DNA from 3 places in the Bradyrhizobium sp. 63_E2_N1_3 genome. Region 1 is predicted to be linked to each of the others. Evidence: predicted binding sites of a transcription regulator. Region 1 holds the regulator's gene; each other region holds the start of a gene.
What was found. Region 1 encodes PhoB, which activates phosphate uptake and scavenging genes when phosphate is short. Its sites were predicted from a motif close to TGTCATNNANCTGTCAT; they were not measured.
Positions count from the first base shown of each region.

Region 2: AB7531_RS26475 (acetoacetate decarboxylase) is a predicted target of PhoB. The motif match lies at 1,909-1,925, and genes of this name have one in related genera.
Region 3: AB7531_RS25475 (RNA degradosome polyphosphate kinase) is a predicted target of PhoB. The motif match lies at 1,801-1,817, and genes of this name have one in related genera.

Region 1 is NZ_CP197235.1:8,605,572-8,608,845, reverse strand. It holds gene pstB (phosphate ABC transporter ATP-binding protein PstB) at 1-207, shown strand, start outside; gene phoU (phosphate signaling complex protein PhoU) at 219-935, shown strand; gene phoB (phosphate regulon transcriptional regulator PhoB) at 951-1,658, shown strand; gene AB7531_RS40975 (GcrA family cell cycle regulator) at 1,894-2,406, opposite strand; gene AB7531_RS40970 (aspartate aminotransferase family protein) at 2,863-3,274, shown strand, end outside.
Region 2 is NZ_CP197235.1:5,480,846-5,484,119, forward strand. It holds gene AB7531_RS26470 (transporter) at 1-846, opposite strand, end outside; gene AB7531_RS26475 (acetoacetate decarboxylase) at 962-1,744, opposite strand; gene AB7531_RS26480 (patatin-like phospholipase family protein) at 1,965-3,140, shown strand.
Region 3 is NZ_CP197235.1:5,280,768-5,284,041, reverse strand. It holds gene AB7531_RS25475 (RNA degradosome polyphosphate kinase) at 1-1,727, opposite strand, end outside; gene AB7531_RS25470 (DnaA ATPase domain-containing protein) at 1,872-2,549, opposite strand; gene AB7531_RS25465 (CDP-alcohol phosphatidyltransferase family protein) at 2,662-3,204, opposite strand.

The DNA.
Region 1 (3,274 bases):
GCCAAGGTCGAGGAGCTGATCCAGGAGCTGTCCGAGAACTACACGATCGCGATCGTCACCCACAACATGCAGCAGGCGGCGCGCGTCTCCGACAAGACCGCCTTCATGTATCTCGGCGAGCTGATCGAGTTCGACGACACCAGCAAGATCTTCACGTCGCCGACCGACCGGCGCACGCAGGATTACATCACCGGCCGGTTCGGCTGAGGAGACGGAACATGGGTTCTGAACATACCGCAAAGGCCTTCGACACCGACCTCCAGGAGCTCACGCGCCTGGTCGCCGAGATGGGCGGCATCGCCGAGCGCATGATCGTCGATTCCGTCGACGCGCTTATCCGCCGCGACGTCGCGCTCGGCCAGCGCGTCGTGACCATCGACGCCGAGCTCGACGCGCTCCAGAAGAAGATCGAGGAGCGCGCCGTTCTCACCATCGCGCGCCGCCAGCCGATGGCGGTGGATCTGCGCGAGATCGTCGGCGCCATGCGCGTCGCGACCGATCTCGAGCGGATCGGCGACCTCGCCAAGAACATGGGCAAGCGCGTCGCGGCGCTGGAGACGGATTTCCATCCGCTCAAGCTGTTCCGCGGTCTGGAGCACATGACCGACCTCGTGCAGCAACAAGTCAAGTCGGTGCTGGATGCCTATGCCGCGCACGATCTGCCGGCGGCGATGGCGGTGTGGAAGGGCGACGAGGAAGTCGACGCCATCTGCACCTCGCTGTTCCGCGAGCTCCTCACCTACATGATGGAGGATCCGCGCAACATCTCGTTCTGCATCCATCTGATGTTCTGCGCCAAGAACATCGAGCGCATCGGTGACCACGCCACCAACATCGCCGAGACCGTGTTCTACATGATCGAGGGCCAGGCGATCACCGACAAGCGGCCGAAGGGCGACATGACGACCTTCGCCACGACGGTCCCGAACACTTAAGGAGCGACGAACACCATGGGCGCACGCATTATGGTGGTTGAGGACGAGGAAGCTCTCACCGAGCTTCTCCGCTACAACCTCGAAGGCGACGGCTATGACGTCGAGACGGTGATGCGCGGCGACGACGCCGACACCCGCCTCAAGGAGCACATCCCCGATTTGATCGTGCTCGACTGGATGCTGCCGGGCCTCTCCGGCATCGAGCTGTGCCGGCGGCTGCGCACCCGGCCCGAGACCAAGCAGCTCCCGATCATCATGCTCACCGCGCGCGGCGAGGAGAGCGAGCGGGTGCGGGGCCTTGCGACCGGCGCCGACGACTACATCGTCAAGCCGTTCTCGGTGCCGGAGCTGCTGGCACGCGTGAAGGGCCTGCTCAGGCGCGCCAGCCCCGAGCGGCTCGCCACCGTGCTCGCCTATGGCGACATCGAGCTCGACCGCGACAAGCGCCGCGTGGCGCGCTCGGGCCGGCCGATCGATCTCGGTCCGACCGAATATCGCCTGCTGGAGTTCTTCCTGGAGCATCCCGGCCGCGTGTTCTCGCGCGAGCAGCTGCTCGACAGCGTCTGGGGCCGTGACATCTACATCGACGAGCGCACCGTCGACGTCCATATCGGCCGCCTGCGCAAGCTGCTCAATCTCGGCCGCGAGCAGGACCCGATCCGCACCGTCCGCGGCGCGGGCTACGCACTGGACGATCGCTTTGCGAAGGCGGAGCAGGCGTAGCTCGGTGAGCTGCGGCCACACTCTCGGTGTCGTCCCGGACAAGCGCAAGCGCGGGTCCGGGACACCCACAGCGAGCGGTTATTTTGTGAAAAGGTAACTCCGAGTCCCCGTAGCCACATCTTGCGGTGGTTAAGGGTCCCGGATCTGCGCGCGCTCGAGGCGCGCTTGTCCGGGACGACATCGGATTTGTTGAGCCGCCATCGTGTGACGGCTCCTTTCTGAGCTCAGAACGACTTCAGCGCGGACCCGGCTTCGCCGGCGCGCGCCGGCGATCGGCCGCGGGCTGATACGCCACGCGCGAGTGCTGGGCGCAGTAGGGCAGGCCGGAGAGCGCCTTGCCGCCGCAGAAGAAGAAATCCGGGCTCGAGGGATCGCCGACCGGCCAGTGGCAGGTGGCCTCGTTCAGCTCCAGCAGCGACAGCCGCTGGCTCATCGGCACGACGTTGTCGTAGGTGACCGGTTCGGCCTCGACCTCGACTTCGAAGGCCTGCGCCAGCGCGGTGTTGCCGCGCGCGATCGGGCGTGTCACCCGCATCATGTGCTGGGCGGGGCGCGCCTTGCGCGGCCGCGGCGCTGCCGATGAAGGGCTCTTGGCGCGGCCCGACAGGCCGAGCCGGTGCACTTTGCCGATTACGGCATTGCGGGTCACATTGCCGAGTTCAGCGGCGATCTGGCTGGCCGAAAGTCCGGCCTCCCAGAGCTTTTTCAGCTGCTCGACGCGATCATCCGACCAGGTCAAAACGGTCATTGCACCCTTTCCTTCGCCGGCGCCTGCCATCCTGGCGGCCGCACGGCGAATGCCTAAGCTTCGAAAAACCCGTGCCGCCAGAATCCCTTAAGGCTCGCCGGGCGCACCAGATGCGCCCGAACGCTTACGCCGGTACATGAGGACTTAGAGGATCAGAACTGCTGCACGAGATGTCGTATCTGACAAGCCAAACGCTACAATATGGCGTGACTCACGCGCAAGAGTCCGCCGACTCGCTTCCACATGTTCCGTGGCGGAAATACGCAAAATCGCCACCGCAAGACTACGGATTCTGCGTTTCGCGAGGCTTTCCGGGCGGCATTGACACCGGTTTCACCAGGCATAAGATAGTCAGGCGTGCCGCCCTTAAAAGGCGGCACGTTTCGTTTTCCGGGCCGGTCAATGGTGCGTTGCGCAATGCACGCTCACACCGTCCGCAACATTCAAGTGATCGTCATGACTAACAGCGCAGCGCCGCATTTGCTCCCCGTTTTCGCCAGGTCCGACCTCGGTTTCGAGCGCGGTGAAGGCTGCTGGCTGATTGCGACCAATGGCGATCGCTATCTCGATTTCACCTCGGGTGTGGCGGTGAATGCGCTCGGCCATGCTCATCCTGCGTTGGTCAAGGCGTTGCAAGAGCAGGCCACCAAACTCTGGCACATGTCGAACCTGTTCCAGAGCCCGGACGGCGAGAAGCTCGCCGCGCGTCTGTGCAACGAAAGCTTCGCGGACTTCGTGTTCTTCTGCAATTCCGGCGCCGAAGCGCTGGAAGGTGTGATCAAGCTGGTCCGCCATCATCACTTCTCCAAGGGTCATCCGGAACGTTACCGCATCATCACCTTCGAAGGCGCCTTCCACGGCCGCACGC
Region 2 (3,274 bases), 3.1 Mb from region 1:
GATGGAGAGCGTGTGGAGGTGGTGGTTGCTCTCCTCCTCGTTCTTGAAGCGCAGCTCCTCCTCGAGCAGGCGGCTGCGTTCGCGGAGCTCGACGATGTCGTGATCGAGCCCGTCCAGCCGCTGCGCCAGCTTGCCGGCGTGAATGCGCAAGGCCGGCGCGAGATGATCGGTGTTCTTCTGATCGAGGCGGTGGAACAGCACGCGCAGGCCGGTGAGCTGGCGATGCAACCTGACGCAGGTCCGGCGCAGCCGGCCGAGATTGCGGCGCATCTCCGGCTTGGCGTCGTCGGCCAAAATCCGTTCCTCGATGTCGTCGATCTCCTGGCCGAGCTTGTCCGCCATCCGGTCCAGCGTATCGGCGACCTCGTCGACGATCTTTTCCAGGAGATGGGCGACGTTGTCGACGCGGTAGCCGCCTTCGAGCACGCGGCGCGTCGCATCGGCCGAGCACAGCGCCTGATGCCGGCCGCTGACGAGAAGATGCTCGGTCATGGCGAAACGCAGGAACGCGGTCTCCTCCGTCGCGCTGTCGATGTCGCGCACGAGATCGGAGAAGACGCCGTAGACGCAATGGTCGATGACGTGAAGCTGCTGGAAAGTGTCGTTGGACAGCAGGAGGTCACGCGCGAGCGGCGGCAGCTGTGACGCCGCGATCCAGGGCCGTGCGCGCGTATCGGTCAGGTTGAAATGCAGCCAGAGCCGGCCGTCATGGCTGAACTCGATCGGCTGGTCGATCGGCAGCGCCTCGGCACTGCCGTCGCCGTGCAGCCGGAACGCCCAGACCAGGCCGGGAATGACGGGCACGGTGTCCGATATCGTGCTGACAAGCTTCGCCGGCTCAGCCATGGCCAACCCCAACCGTCAACAAATGCCCCGCTTCCGGAAGATGGCTGACGGCATCTTCCGGACTTCTCGCGGGTACTCAATTACGGCTTTGTTACAGTTTGATGATGGTGCCGCCCTACTCTGCAGCGAGCCCCGTCGCGGCCATCGCCTCGGCCTCCTTGACGTAGTCGTGCACGACGCGGCCGAACGGCAGCGTGAGATCGGCGATGTAGTGGTGCGCGCCCAGGCAGCGGCGGACCGGGAAATCCGCGACCGGCGCGTTGACATGCGGCACCAGATGCAGCCGGCCGGGCCCCATCCAGGAGCCCTTCGGCACGATGTCGATGAGGTTGATCGCGACGAGTTGGCAAACTTCGAGACGGCCGTCGACGCCCGGGATCATCTTCAGATTGATCTGCGTCTTCGACAGCGTCGCACGGGTGCGATCGCCGTTGCCGGCCATGCTCTCGTGCTTGTAGCCCATCGTGCCCATGGCGACGAGCTGACCGGCATATTCCAGCGTGCCAGTCAGCGTGTCCTTGACGATCTCGAGTTTCGGATGGGCATATTTCTTGGGAAAGCCCCAGATCTCGCGGCCCGCCGCGATCGGCGGATCATCATCCAGATACATCTGCGAGACGAAATTGACCTCCTCGCCGTTGAGGCGCGCGGGGATGACGAGGCCGGATTCGGTGTAGCTGCCGAAGCCGGAGGAGTCCGGCATCTTGATCCATTCGTAGTGCACGATCGGCTGGTCGATCGGCTCCAGCGGCTCAGGCAGGCCGGCGCGGATCAGCTCCGGATCGGTCTCGTAGGTGATGACGAGGAATTCGCGGTTGACGAAGCGATAGGGCCCGGCCGGATAGCTCGGCCCCGCCGCCGGCATGGACGGAAGTCTCAGCACGTCTTCCCTGCGCATCCTGATCTCCTGTGTGTGGTGCCCGCCCGGCGGCGTCAGGCCTGGACCGCAAATTGCTAGCCGCCGTCATTGACTGCGATGTGAAGGATTTCCGTCAGGCGCACGACCTCCCGCCATTTCCGCTGCGGTCGGCCTGCATGCAGACGACGCATCGGCGCTGAAATTGTCATCACGCCGTCACTGCCGGACGCAATCGTTTGGTCCACGCTAGGAGGCACCCATGGACGCCCGCACGTCGCAACCGGCTCATCAGACGCATCAGCCTCCCGCACGGGGCTGGCGCCCCGAACGCTGCGACCGCGTCGCGCTGGTGCTGCAAGGTGGCGGCGCGCTCGGCGCCTACCAGGCCGGCGTCTACCAGGCGCTGCACGAAGCCGGCATCGAGCCCGACTGGGTCTGCGGTGTCTCGATCGGTGCAATCAACTCCGCCATCATCGCCGGCAACAAGCCGGAGAAGCGGCTGGAGGCGCTGCGCATCTTCTGGGAGCGCATCACCAATCGCAAGATCTGGCATTACACGCCCGACGGCGACATCTTCCGCCAGTGGCGCAATCTCACCAGTGCGTGGATGACGTCGGCGATGGGCCAGCCCGGCTTCTTCACCCCGCACCAGGTCAATCCCTGGTTCAGCCCGGTCGGCGCGCGCACCGCCACCAGCTATTACGACACGATGCCGCTGAAGGAGAGCCTGCTGGAGCTCGTCGACTTCGACCTCATCAACGAGAAGAAGGTCCGTTTCGCGGTCGGCGCGGTCAACGTGCTCTCGGGCAACTTCATCTATTTCGACAACTCCCATGACGAGATCGAGCCGGAGCACATCATGGCCTCCGGCGCCCTGCCCCCGGCGCTGCCGATGGTGCGGATCGGCACCGATCATTTCTGGGACGGCGGCATCGTCTCCAACACGCCGCTCCAGCATCTGCTCGACCAGGAGGATGCGCTCAACTCGCTGGTGTTCCAGGTCGACCTGTTCAGCGCACGGGGCGTGCTGCCGCGCTCGATCCAGGACGTGATGGCCCGCCACAAGGACATCATGTATTCCTCGCGCACGCGCCACAACACCGACGTCTACCGCCGCACGCACAACCTCAAGGTTCTGCTCTACAAGGCCCTGGCGAAAGTCCCGGACGAGCAACTCTCCGACGAGGATCGTAGCCTCAAGGCAAGCCTGCGCAACATGCCGGAGATCGCGATCCTGCACCTGATCTATCAGCAGAAGGCCTATGAGGGCGACGCCAAGGACCACGAATTCTCGGGCACCTCGATGCGCGAGCACTGGACAAGCGGCTACGAGGACACCAAGCGCACCCTGAAGCGCCGCGACTGGATCAAGATGCCCGAGGAAGGCATGGGCCTCGTGGTGCACGACGTGCACCGGGAGACGGAGAGCGCGTAACGGGCGCTCTTCAGACGGACCGCTCCAAACAAAAACTGCGAAAACAACCCCATGCACAGTAGCCGGCGCGTGGCGGATCAATGACTTACGTTTTACCGAAGTCAACTTGACTCGTCGGGCAAAACAGGAGCATG
Region 3 (3,274 bases), 3.3 Mb from region 1:
TCGACCTGGACGCCGGCTTGTGAGGCCTCGTAGAGCGCGTCGATGATGTCGGGGTCGACCAGCGCATTCATCTTCATCCAGACCGCGCCGGGGCGGCCATGCCGCGCATGCGCGGTCTCGCCTTGGATGTGCTCGATGATGCGCTTGCGCAACGTCAGCGGCGACACCGCCATCTTTTCCAGATCGCTCGGCGCGGCATAACCGGTGATGAAATTGAACACGCGCGCGGCGTCGCGGCCGATGGTCGGATCCGAGGTGAAGTAGGAGAGGTCGGTGTAGATACGTGCGGTGACGGGGTGATAATTGCCGGTGCCGGTGTGGACGTAGGTGGTGAGGCCGCCGCCCTCGCGGCGCACCACCATCGAGAGCTTCGCGTGCGTCTTCAGTTCGAGGAAGCCGTAGACGACCTGCACGCCGGCGCGTTCGAGGTCGCGGGCCCAGCGGATGTTGGCCTCCTCGTCGAAGCGCGCCTTCAATTCGATCAGCGCGGTGACGGACTTGCCGGCTTCGGCGGCTTCCGCCAGCGTGCGCACAATCGGGGAGTTGTTGGAGGTGCGGTAGAGCGTCTGCTTGATCGCGACGACATCGGGATCGCGGGCGGCCTGCTGCAGGAACTGCACCACCACGTCGAAGGATTCGTAGGGATGATGGACGACGAGGTCCTTCTGCCGGATCGCGGCAAAGATGTCGCCGCCATGCTCGCGCACGCGCTCGGGATGGCGCGGTACGTAAGGGGTGAATTCGAGATCGGGCCGGTCGAGGCGGGTGAGCTGCGAGAGCTCGTTCATGGCGAGCACGCCGTCGACCAGGAAGACCTCGTCGTCGGCGGCCGACAGCGCATGCTGCACGAAGCTGCGCAGCTCCTCCGGCATCTTGCCGTCGATCTCGAGCCGGATCACCGACCCGCGGCGGCGGCGCTTCAGAGCGGTCTCGAACAGGCGGACGAGGTCTTCGGCCTCTTCCTCGATTTCGAGCTCGGAGTCGCGGATGATGCGGAAGGCGCCCTGGCCGTGGAGATTGTAGCCGGGGAACAGGCGGTTGATGAACAGCCCGGTCGCCTGCTCGAGCGAGATCAGCCGCACGACCTTGCCCTCGGCCGGCAACCGGATGAAGCGGTCGATCTTGCCGGGCATACGAATCAGCGCGTTCATCTGCTTGCCGTCGGCGGCGCGCGTCAGCTGGAGCGCGATGGTGAAGCCGAGGCTCGGAATGAACGGGAAGGGGTGAGCCGGGTCGATCGCGAGCGGGGTCAGCAGCGGAAACACGTTGTTGAGGAAGTAGTCCTCGATCCAGGTCCGTTCCGCCTTGGTGACGTCCTTGCCGTCGACCAGCACGATGCCGACGTCGGCCAGCGTGCCGCGCAGGTCGCGCCAGATCGCCTGCTGGTCGGAGGCAAGCTGCGAGACGGTGCGGTTGATCAGCGCGAGCTGCTCGGACGGCGTCAGGCCGTCGGGGCTGCGCTCGGCGATGCCCTCGCGGATCTGGGCCTTGATGCCGGCGACGCGGACCATGAAGAACTCGTCGAGGTTATTCGCTGAAATCGACAGGAATCGCACCCGCTCCAGCATGGGGTGGCTGGGATTGACCGCTTCCTCGAGGACGCGGCGGTTGAAGTGCAGCCAGGAGAGCTCGCGATTGATGAAGCGCTCGGGACTTGAGGCAATCGCCGGCAGGCCCTCGGTCTCCGGGGCTTTTTCTTTAATTTCAACAGCTTGCGCAGAGTCCATCAGAAGTCGATCCATCCAGTTCGCCCCAATTTGCGACTTATGCGCAAAACCGGCGGGAGCATGTGTTAGTCCGATGACGTTTCGATGACATTGATGTTCCGCCGCTGCGCCGCGTCAAGCGGCCTTGGAGCCAGGGCGGAAGGGTCAGGCGTCCCGAAGCAGCTCGGCGGCCAGCGCCCGCGTGACGGGGCGACCGAGGCGCAGGGCCTCGCTGTCGAGCAGCTCAACGGCCTCCCGTGCGGCCGCCGAAGAGCGCTCCAGGCGGGTAGCGAGGTAGCTGACCACGCTCTCATCCACGGCGAGCTGGCGGTCGGCGCAGAACTTGACGATCAGGCCGCGGAAGAGCTGGTCGTCGGGCGGCAGCAGCGAGATCACAGGCACCGCGCGCAGCCGCGAGCGCAGGTCGCGCAGCTCGATCTCGAGCGACGCCGGTACCTCGCGGCCGGTGAAGAGCAGGTAGGCCCCATCCTCGCGGGCGAGGTTCATCAGATGAAACAGGGCCCGCTCGTCGAGCTCTTTTGCCCTGAGATCCTCGACCACCAGCGCGCCGGTGGCGAGCGCGCCCGGGACGTTTTCGGCGGTCAGCCCATTGGCTGTGGTCGAGCGGGCGCCGGAAGCCTCGGCCCAGATCGCGGCGAGATGGCTCTTGCCGCTTCCTTCCGGGCCGGCCAGCCACATGATCCGGTTCGGCCATTCAGGCCAGGCGTCGATGAGGGCAAGACCGGCTTCGTTGGCGGGGCCTTCGAGGAAATTATCCCGGCTGAGGCTTTCCGCGTGCGGAAGCGAGAATGCCAATTGTCGGGGATGAACGCGGCCTGCCACGCTTGCTGTGCTCCGTGCCGGCACGCCGGCTTCGTTTGAAGAGATTCGACGTCATCGAGCGGGAGTTGGCCTTTTGCGGGGCCGCATCCCGGCTCATTTGGCCTCGATCGTGCTACTTGGCTTCGATCGTACTCATGTGCCGCAGCCACTCGACGAGATAGAGCGACACGGAAGAGAGCGTGAAGACCGTGACGAGGCCCATCAGGATCATATCATAAGGCGCCGGTTTGAAGCCGAAGGCCAGGGAGGCCAGCACCAGCGCCGCATAGGCCACCTGGGCGGCGGTGTTGAGCTTCGACACCTTCGACGGCTTCATCTCGACCGGCTTGTCGAACAGCCAGGACACGATCACGGCGGCGACGATCATGATGTCGCGCGACACCACCAGGATCACGATCCAGCGCGGGATGTCGCCCCAGATCCCCAGTGCCAGATAGATCGAGACCAGCAGCGCCTTGTCCGCGAGCGGATCGAGCAGGGCGCCGAGCTCGCTCGTCATGTTGAAGCGCTTGGCGAGGAAGCCGTCGACCGCGTCGCTGACGCCGGCAATGAGGAAGACGGCGAACGCAACCTCCATTTGGCTCGACACGATGGCCCAGACGATGATTGGGACCAGCATGATGCGGCCCAGGGTAATGATATTCGGAATACTCACGCGGCGCTTCCTGGCACCCGGCCTGACCTCGAATCCGGCCCGTTTGAAGGCTGAACCGGTTGATATCTAC